Regions from separate parts of the Croceicoccus sp. BE223 genome, predicted to be linked through region 3. Evidence: predicted binding sites of a transcription regulator. Region 3 holds the regulator's gene; each other region holds the start of a gene.
The links. Region 3 encodes LexA, which represses DNA repair genes until DNA is damaged. Its sites were predicted from a motif close to GTTCCNCNCTTGTTCT; they were not measured.
Positions count from the first base shown of each region.

Region 1: a site for LexA is predicted at 1,387-1,402, ahead of J2X37_RS13235 (UvrD-helicase domain-containing protein). Genes of this name have one in related genera too.
Region 2: a site for LexA is predicted at 1,934-1,949, ahead of recA (recombinase RecA). Genes of this name have one in related genera too.

Region 1 is NZ_JAVDWB010000006.1:176,652-179,930, forward strand. Features, by position in the region: gene rsmD (16S rRNA (guanine(966)-N(2))-methyltransferase RsmD) at 1-54, shown strand, start outside; gene J2X37_RS13225 (hypothetical protein) at 62-421, opposite strand; gene J2X37_RS13230 (hypothetical protein) at 605-1,282, opposite strand; gene J2X37_RS13235 (UvrD-helicase domain-containing protein) at 1,439-3,279, shown strand, end outside.
Region 2 is NZ_JAVDWB010000006.1:196,842-200,120, forward strand. Features, by position in the region: gene alaS (alanine--tRNA ligase) at 1-641, opposite strand, end outside; gene recA (recombinase RecA) at 797-1,855, opposite strand; gene J2X37_RS13310 (response regulator) at 1,991-3,279, opposite strand, start outside.
Region 3 is NZ_JAVDWB010000006.1:28,687-31,965, reverse strand. Features, by position in the region: gene J2X37_RS12525 (ComEC/Rec2 family competence protein) at 1-1,366, shown strand, start outside; gene lexA (transcriptional repressor LexA) at 1,373-2,053, opposite strand; gene J2X37_RS12515 (molybdopterin molybdotransferase MoeA) at 2,140-3,279, opposite strand, start outside.

The DNA of each region.
Region 1 (3,279 bases), 150 kb from region 3:
ACGCGCGACAGCGGCAAGGCGCGGCTCCATCTGCTGCGCCCTGCCGCCGATTGATCGCGTTCTATTCAGCGCTCTGCTGTTCCGGGGGCTGCGCTGCGGCTTCCAGCTTCGCCCGCGCCGCCTCGTTCTGCTCCGCGGTGCGCATCTTTTCCGCCGCGGTCAGGCCGCTGGCGGGTGCGCCCGGCCAGTGATCGAGCGGCGTGCTGCCGAAATTGAGCCCGGCTTCGCGCGGGTTGATGCAACCATCCTGCGATTCGGGTGTGCAGACCGCGTAGATCGTCTCTCCAACCTTGACCTTCGTGGCATGGCCCTTTGCGTCTCGTTCGACGACTTCGGACTTCACGCCGTCATCCGCCCATGCAGGCGCGGCGATCATGAGCGAAAGGCCCAGCGCGATGGCGGGTGCGAGTGTTCGTTTCATCAAGATATCCCCTTGTTTCCCGGTGACACGGATTAGGCCGCAGAGCGGGCCGATTGGCAACCCGGTTACAGGACGGGGATTAAACGAAGGTAACAACGCGAACGGGGCGGCCGGACCGAAATCCGAACCGCCCCCAACGCGTCCGCGGCGATCGCACTCTCCGCGGCGGTTTGCCTTTCGTCCTTACATCTCGCTGGCGGGCTTGCCCGGCCAGTAATCGAGCGGACGGTTGCCATAGTTCTTGCCCGCCTCCCGCGGATTGATGCAGCTGTCCTGGATCGCGCCGCCGCAGACCGGATATTCACCGGTGCGCGCCGCCGGGGCCGGCTGCGCCGCGGGACTCGGCGTCATGACCGTCCTGGTTTCTGCCGCCTGCTTCACGGCGATCTGCTCGTTGATCGACGACCAGGCCGCCATCTGCTGCTCCGGCGTCATCGCGACGATCTGACCACGCTGTTCGGGGGTCAGCGCCCACCAGGCGGTCTGCTGTTCGGGCGTCAGCGCCCAGTAATAGGACTGGTAGTTATTGGGCCAAGTCCAGTAAGAGGTCCGATAATCGACCGGCCATGCCCAGTATGCGGTCTGGTAATCAGCGGGCCAGCCCCAGTACGCCGTGCGGTAATCGACCGGATAGGTCCAGAATTCGCTCTGATACTCGGCCGGCCAGCCGGTATAGACTGTCTGGTACGAAGCCGGCCAAGCGTCATATTCGGCCTTTTGCGCAGCGTCGAGGGCGTCGTAGCCCCGCTTGTCGTTGACCGAATTGACCGTCGTGCTGGTCTGCGCCGAAGTCAGCGTAGGGGCGGCGATCGCGGCGGTGCCCAGCAACATGGCGGCACCGGCCTTCAAAAGGGTCTTCATCGAATTACTCCTGAAATCCAATTGGGTGTTTGACCGATTCTACGCCTGCCACGCCGGATTCGTTCCAAAGGCAGCGCCTGTCCGCCCTTGCGCGCGCGGCGCGCGTTCCCTAACTGTTCGCGGGTGATCGATCCTGAATCCCCCACCTCGTCGGCGATAGCCGCGCCTGCGGCAAACCCGCAGGAACCATGGCTTTTCGGGCTGAATCCGCCGCAACGCGAAGCGGTGATGACGACAGAAGGGCCGGTGCTGATGCTGGCCGGGGCGGGAACGGGCAAGACGGCAGCGCTCACCGCACGCCTGGCACATCTCGTCGCAACCAAACGCGCTTGGCCGAGCGAGATCCTCTGCGTCACCTTCACCAACAAGGCCGCTCGCGAAATGCGCGAACGGGTGGGCCGGATGATCGGCCCTGCTGTGGAGGGGATGCCTTGGCTGGGCACGTTCCATGCCGTCGCGGCCAAGATGCTGCGCCGCCATGCCGAGATCGTCGGTCTGCAATCGAACTACACCATCGTCGACACGGACGACCAGCTGCGACTGCTCAAGCAATTGATCCAGGCGGAAAACCTGGATGAAAAACGCTGGCCCGCGCGGCAACTGGCCGGCCTGATCGATCGCTGGAAGAACCGCGGACTGAATCCCGCCGATCTCGATGCCGTGGAAAACGAAGCCTATGCCAACGGCAAGGGCGCGCATTTCTACGGACTTTATCAGAATCGGTTGAAGGCGCTCAACGCCTGCGACTTCGGCGATCTGCTGCTGCACATGGTCAACATCTTCCGCCGCGAGAAGGACGTGCTGGAAAGCTACCGGCAGCGTTTCAAGTACATCATGGTGGACGAGTACCAGGACACCAACTCGGTCCAGTATCTGTGGCTGCGCCTGCTTGCCCAGCCGCGCCACAACATCTGCGTGGTTGGCGACGACGACCAGTCGATCTATTCTTGGCGAGGCGCCGAAGTCGCCAACATCCTGCGTTTCGAAAAGGATTTCCCCGGCGCGAAGGTCATCCGGCTGGAACAGAACTATCGTTCCACCCCCGAAATCCTCGCCGCCGCATCGGGCCTGATCAATGCCAACAGCGAACGGCTGGGCAAGACCTTATGGACGGAGATTCCCGCTGGCGAGAGGATACGCGTGGTGGGTGTGTGGGACGGCCCGGAGGAAGCCCGGCGCATCGGTGACGAGGCGGAGAAGCTGACCCGTCGCGGTATCAAGCTGTCGCACGCCGCGATCCTCGTGCGCGCGCAGTTCCAGACCCGCGAGTTCGAGGACCGCTTCATCCAGATCGGCCTGCCCTACAAGATCGTCGGCGGCTTCCGCTTCTACGAACGCGCGGAGATCCGCGATGCGCTGGCCTATCTGCGCGTAATTGCCCAGCCGGCGGACGACCTCGCTTTCGAGCGGATCTACAACCAGCCCAAGCGCGGGCTTGGCGCCAAGACGCTGGAAAAGGTCCATGTCCACGCTCGTCGCCAGGGCCTGCCGCTGGCCGCCGCAACCATCGACCTCTGCGATACCGACGAACTTCCCGCACGGGCGCGCAACGCCTTCATCGCCCTGATGCGCGATTTTGCACGCTGGCGCGAACTGGCGCAGATGCTGAGCCCGGCGGAACTGGCACGCACCGTTCTCGACGAAAGCGGCTACACCGCGATGCTGCAGGCGGAAAAGAGCGCCGAGGCGGCCGGGCGGCTGGAAAACCTCTCGGAACTGGCCCGCGCGATGGAGGATTACGAGACGCTCGGCGAGTTTCTCGAGCATGTCAGCCTCGTCATGGACAACGAGAACGCCGATGCCGACGACACGCTGACGATCATGACCATGCACGCGGCCAAGGGCCTGGAATTCGACCATGTCTTCCTGCCCGGATGGGAGGAAGGCGTCTTCCCTTCGCAGCGTGCGATCGACGAGGGCGGCCTTCGCAGCCTCGAGGAGGAGCGCCGCCTCGCCTATGTCGCGATCACCCGTGCGCGGCGCGAATGCACCATCCT
Region 2 (3,279 bases), 170 kb from region 3:
TCTCCCTTCTGCTCGAACTGCATGAAGACGAGGTTCCAGATCTCGATGAAACGATCGCCATCCTCGTCCGGGGAGCCCGGAGGGCCGCCGGGGATATGCTCGCCATGATCGTAGAAGATTTCGCTGCACGGACCGCACGGACCGGTATCGCCCATCGACCAGAAATTGTCGGACGTCGGGATTCGGATGATCCGATGATCGGGAAGACCCGCGATCTTCTTCCAGAGAGCGAAAGCCTCGTCGTCGGTGTGATAGACCGTCGTCGTCAGCTTGTCGGCGGGTATGCCCCACTCCTTGGTCAGGAGCGTCCAGGCATGCTCGATCGCCTGTTCCTTGAAGTAGTCGCCGAACGAGAAGTTGCCCAGCATCTCGAAGAACGTGTGGTGCCGAGCGGTGTAACCGACATTGTCGAGATCGTTGTGCTTGCCGCCCGCTCGAACGCACTTCTGCGACGACGTTGCCCGAGGCGGATCGCGCGTCTCCAAGCCGGTGAACACGTTCTTGAACGGGACCATGCCGGCGTTCACGAACATCAGCGTGGGATCGTTGTACGGCACCAGGGGCGCCGAGTGGACCTTTTCATGCCCGGCCTTGCCGAAATAATCGAGGAAGGAGGCGCGGATTTCGTTCGTCGAGCTCATGTCAGCGCAGTTAGGCGAGAGCGGCATGAGCCACAAGCGGTGAAGTGCCCGATAATCCCGATCGGAGACATCGCCAATGCCGATTTCCCGCATGCAAAAGGCGGGCGCGGCTCCTGCCGCACCCGCCTTGTCTCGAAATCCGGCGAATCAGTCGATCACTCGTCGCCGTCAGGGCCGACCATCATCACTTCGGCCATCTCGTCGGTCTTGCCGCGAATGGCGTTTTCCAGCTTGCTGCAAAGCTCCGGGTTTTCCTTGAGGAAGTTCTTCGCGTTCTCGCGCCCCTGGCCAATGCGCACGGAGTCGTAGCTGAACCACGCGCCCGATTTCTCGACCAGCCCTGCCTTCACGCCAAGATCGAGAATCTCGCCGATCTTCGACACGCCCTCGCCGTACATGATGTCGAACTCGACCTGCTTGAACGGCGGCGCAACCTTGTTCTTCACGACCTTCACGCGCGTCGCGTTGCCGACAATATCGTCGCGGTCCTTGATCTGGCCGGTGCGCCGGATGTCGAGGCGCACCGACGCATAGAACTTGAGCGCGTTGCCGCCGGTCGTCGTCTCCGGGTTGCCGTACATCACGCCGATCTTCATGCGGACCTGGTTGATGAAAATCACCAGGCAGCGCGAACGGTTGATCGACCCGGTCAGCTTGCGCAGCGCCTGACTCATCAGGCGGGCCTGGAGGCCGACGTGGCTGTCGCCCATCTCGCCCTCGATCTCGGCCCGGGGCACCAGCGCCGCCACCGAGTCGATGACGAGCACGTCGATGGCATTGGAGCGCACGAGCGTATCGACGATTTCCAACGCCTGCTCGCCGGTGTCCGGCTGCGAGACGATCAGTTCGTCGATGTCCACGCCCAGCTTCTTGGCATAGGCCGGATCGAGGGCGTGTTCGGCGTCGACGAAAGCCGCCGTGCCGCCGACCTTCTGCGCTTCCGCGATGGCGTGGAGCGCCAGCGTCGTCTTGCCCGAGCTTTCCGGGCCGTAGATTTCGACGATGCGACCGCGCGGCAGGCCACCGATGCCAAGAGCGATGTCGAGGCCGAGCGAGCCGGTCGAAATCGCCTCGATCTCAATCTTCTCCCGGCTGCCGAGCTTCATCGCCGAACCCTTGCCGAAGGCCCGGTCGATCTGTGCGAGAGCGGCGTCGAGCGCCTTTTGCCGATCCACGTTGCTATCCTTGTCCACAATCTTCAGATTCGCAGCCATCGTTCCGGCCTTTCGCATCGTTGTCCCCAACCGGCCCCCAAGACCGGAATGAGATCGATGTATCTCATTTGTTCTTTTGGAACAAGAGGAGAACGAAAAATTCGGAACGCGCATTCGACCGCGCGTTCCAAGGGCTTATCCCCGCTCGCGCGTGGCGGATAGGACCGAGGCGACCTTTTCCCCGATCTGTGCGACGGAAAACGGCTTGGGCAGGAAATACATGGAGGCGATGTCGATCTCGCGGCGCAGCTGTTCCTCGGCATAACCGGACATGAACAGCACCGGCAGGGCCGGTCGCAACTTGCGGATCTCCCGCGCCATGGCCGGGCCGTCCATCGTCGGCATGACGACGTCGGAGATTACCAGGTCGAATTCCTGCCCCTCGCGCACGGTCTCCAGCCCTTCCTCGCCGTCGGCGGCGGTGGTGACGGTGTAGCCCTGGCGGACAAGCGCACGCTCGGCAACGGCACGGACGGTGTCCTCGTCCTCGACCAGCAGGATCTTGCCGGTGCCGCCGAAAGCCGCGCGCGGTTCGACATCCTTCTTCACTTCGGCCACGGCCTCTCCGGCCATGACTATGTGGACCGGCAGATAGACCGTGAAGCGCGTGCCCACGCCCACTTCGCTGTCGGCGAAGATAAACCCATCGGACTGCTTGACGATGCCATAAACGGTGGAAAGGCCAAGGCCCGTGCCCTTGCCGGTTTCCTTGGTGGTGAAGAAGGGCTCGAAGATCTTGCCCAGGCTGTCGGCGGGTATTCCTTCGCCCGTATCCTCGACAACGAGGGCGGTGTAGTTCCCTGGCGGCAGGATCTCGTTCTTCAGCGCGCGCACTTCGCGCGGCGTGATCTTGCGGGTCGAGATGGTGAGCGTGCCCACCTCGCCCTTGGCCAGCATCGCATCGCGCGCGTTGACGGCAAGGTTCACGATCACCTGTTCGAGCTGCTGCGGATCGGCACGGACCGCGCCGAGCGCGCGATCGTGATTGACTTCCAGCCGGATCTTCTCGCCGATCAGGCGTTTGAGCAGCGCCGAGACCTCTGCCACGACGTCGGGCAACTGCACGATCTGCGGGCGCAGCGTCTGCTGGCGCGAGAATGCAAGCAACTGCCGCGTCAGCGAAGCCGCGCGGTTGGAGTTGGCCCTGATCTGCTGGATGTCGTCATAGTCGCTGTCGCCGGGCGCGTGGCGCAAGAGCATGAGGTCGCAATAGCCGATGATCGCGGTCAGCACGTTGTTGAAATCGTGCGCGACGCCGCCGGCAAGCTGGCCGACCGCCTGCATCTTGGTCGCCTGCGCGACCTGCCGTTTGAGGCGCGTTTCCTCGGTCGTGTCCTTGAGGCTGAGCAGCACCGCCGCCTCGCCCAGTCCGCGCACGCCGGCAAGGCTGAGAGTGACCGGCTCCTCGGGACTTGCCTGAAGGC
Region 3 (3,279 bases):
GACGCTGGTCACCGGCAACCGCACCGGCCTGTCGGACGAGGATACGCAGGCGATGCGCGACGCGGGGCTGGCGCATCTCCTCTCGATCAGCGGACTCCATGTCGGCGCGGTCATCGCCGTCGTGTGGTTCGTCGCGATGCGCGGGCTGGGGCTGTTCCCATGGCTGGCCTTGCGTCTGCCGCTGCCGTTGGTCGCCTCGTTGCTCTCCGCCGGGGCGGGGATCGGCTATACGCTGTTGACCGGAGCGGAACTGCCGACGATCCGGGCCTGCATCGCCGCGATCCTCGTTCTCCTGGCCCTGGCGCTAGGGCGGCGGGCCTTATCGCTTCGGCTCATCGCGGTGGCCGCGATCACGGTACTGCTCTTCTGGCCGGAAGCGGCGATCTCGCCCAGTTTCCAGATGAGCTTCGCCGCTGTCGTCGCGATCGTCGCACTGCACAACGCAGGGCCGGTCGAGCGCTGGCGCGAGCGGGGGCGAACCAGCGGTCCGATCATGAAATGGGGGACATGGCTCGGCCTTCTTTTCCTGACCGCGATTGTGGTCGAACTGACCCTGATGCCGCTGGTCCTGTTCCATTTCCAACGGACAGGCGTCTACGGATCGCTCGTCAACCTCGTCGCCATTCCGCTGACGACCGTGGTCATCATGCCCGCGATCGGTCTGGCCATGCTGCTCGATGCAGCAGGCTTGGGCGCAGCCGCCTGGTGGGCGGGCGGGATGGCGATCGATGTGATGCTCGGTCTGGCCCGCTTCGCTGCGTCGCGGCCGGGAGCGGTGATCGTCACCTCGCTCATCCCGCTGTGGCCCATCGTCCTGTGCTGCGTCGGTGGCTTCTGGCTGGCGCTGTGGTCGGGCCGCGCTCGCCTGCTCGGGACTGTCCCCTACGGACTTGGGCTGACCGGGATCGCGATGGCCCCGCCACCGGACGTGCTGATCGCGGGGGACGGGCGGCAGGTCGTGGTGACAGAGGGGGGCGATGCCTATCGAGCCAAGGCCGAGACCCGGTTTGACGACAAGGCGCTGTTCGAGATGGCAGGCACGCCTGAGGCAAGGATACGACACCTTGCCGACCGCCCGGAAACGTCGTGCGCCGAGGGGCCGTGCACATTTGCGCTGATGTCGCCAGAAGGGCCGGTGAGGCTCATCTATGTGCGCGGAGCCGCTGCCTCCCGCACCGTCGGACTGTCGCGCCTGTGCGGGCAAGTGGCGATCGCGATTTCGCCCGACATGCTGCCCGATGACTGCCGACCGACGTGGCTGCGCCTCGACGAACGCGAACTTGCCCGACAGGGAGGCGCGATTATCGATATCGATGAGCGCGTAGTGCGCCGTGCCCGTCCCGACGGGGACCGGCACGGCTGGTAGCGAGTTTCAGTGGTAGCGGCGCAGCAGGCCCGCGAGCCTGCCCTGCACTTCCACTTCGTCAGGGCCATAGACTTGCGGCGAGTAGGCGGCATTGGCCGGATCGAGCCTGAGCATCCCGTTTTCCCGGTGCAGGTACTTGAGGGTTGCTTCCTCCCCGCGCACGAGGGCAACGATGATCTCGCCGTCGCGGGCCGTGTTCGTCTTGCGGATCAAGGCGAAATCGCCGTCGAAAATACCGGCCTCGACCATCGAGTCGCCCGAAACTTCCAGCGCGTAGTGCTCCCCCGCGCCGAGCAAGGCGGCGGGAACGGGGAGGATCTGCCCGTCTTCCAGTGCTTCGATCGGCGCGCCCGCGGCGATGCGGCCGTGCAGCGGGATCTCGATCACGTCGTTGGCCGCCTCGCGAAGCGGTGCGGGCTTCGCCTTCGCCAGTTCCACCACTTTTGCCGAAGCAGGGCGCCCCGCGGTCACATCGTCGGGCTGTCGCAGGATTTCGAGCGCGCGGGCGCGATTGGGAAGGCGACGGATGAAGCCGCGTTCCTCCAGCGCGGAGATAAGGCGATGCACGCCCGACTTCGACTTGAGGTCGAGCGCGTCCTTCATCTCTTCGAAAGAAGGCGAAATGCCTGACTCTTCGAGCCGGCGCTGAATGAACTGAAGCAGTTCGTGCTGCTTGCGGGTGAGCATGACCGATGTTCCCTATTCGCCGTTCCTTTGCGAACGAACAAGGAACAATTATGAAACAAAATCGGTCTCGTCAAGCACGGCAAAGATCAGATCCGGATGATTTCCACGTGTTCGGAACATTGGGCCGCGGTACTGTGCGGCGCGCGGCAGATCAGCGCGTCGGTTGCGGCCAAGGGCGAAAGCGCGCCACTGTCCTGCAGGTCGAGGGGGACGACGCCGTTCGCGGCCAGCCGCGCGCGGACGAATTCGGCGCGCTTTCCGGTGGGGGCGAGAGGAGCGGCCAGAATGGCGGGCTCGCGCCTGGGAAAAGGGTCTGCGGCGCCGAGGAGGACTCGCACGATGGGAAGCGCGAAGAGCGTCGCGGTCACGAAGGCCGAGGCGGGGTTGCCGGGCAGCCCGAGAATGACCTGCTTGCCGCGGGTCGCGATCATCAGCGGCTTTCCGGGCTTGATGGCCACGCGCCAGAAATCGATGCTGGCCCCGATCCGCTCCAGTGCCGGACGGACGAGATCGTGGTCCCCGACCGAAGCGCCGCCGGTGGTGATGACGAGGTCGGCATATTCGTGATCGGTCAGCGCAGCGGCGATCGCTTCCACGTCGTCCGCCACCGGCCCGGCGCCAAGCACCTCGCAAGGCATCCGGTCGAGCATCGCTGCCAGCATTGGCCCGTTGCTTGCCGAAATCTGACCTGCGCCCAACGGGTCGCCAGGCCTGACCAGTTCGTCGCCGCTGTCGATGATCGCGATCCGCGGGCGAACGTGCACACGCAAGATCGCGTGACCGGCGCTGATGGCGAGGGCGACACTGCCGGCGCGCAGTTCGGACCCTTTTGCAAGAATCCGGTCTTCGGCTGCGAAATCCAGACCGCTAGGTCTGATATGTCGCCCACGCGGATCGGGAAGATTGCCTGAAAAACAAATATTTGTTCCCTCTACCTCGCATTGCTCCTGAACTACGACCATGTCGCAGTCGGGCGGCACGATCGCTCCGGTCGAGATCCGCACGGCTTCGCCTGCGCCGACCTGTCCGCCAAACGGATGGCCCGCCGCGCTCTCTCCGACGATCCGCCATGGGCCCGAGCCATCGGACTGGCGAACCGCCCATCCGTCCATGGCCGAAAGGGGGAAGGCAGGCTGCGTCCGCGTCGCGATGAGATCGTCCGCCAGATAGCGGCCGAGCGCTTGCTCGAACGACACCTGTTCCACAGGTCCGGGGCCGACTAGCGC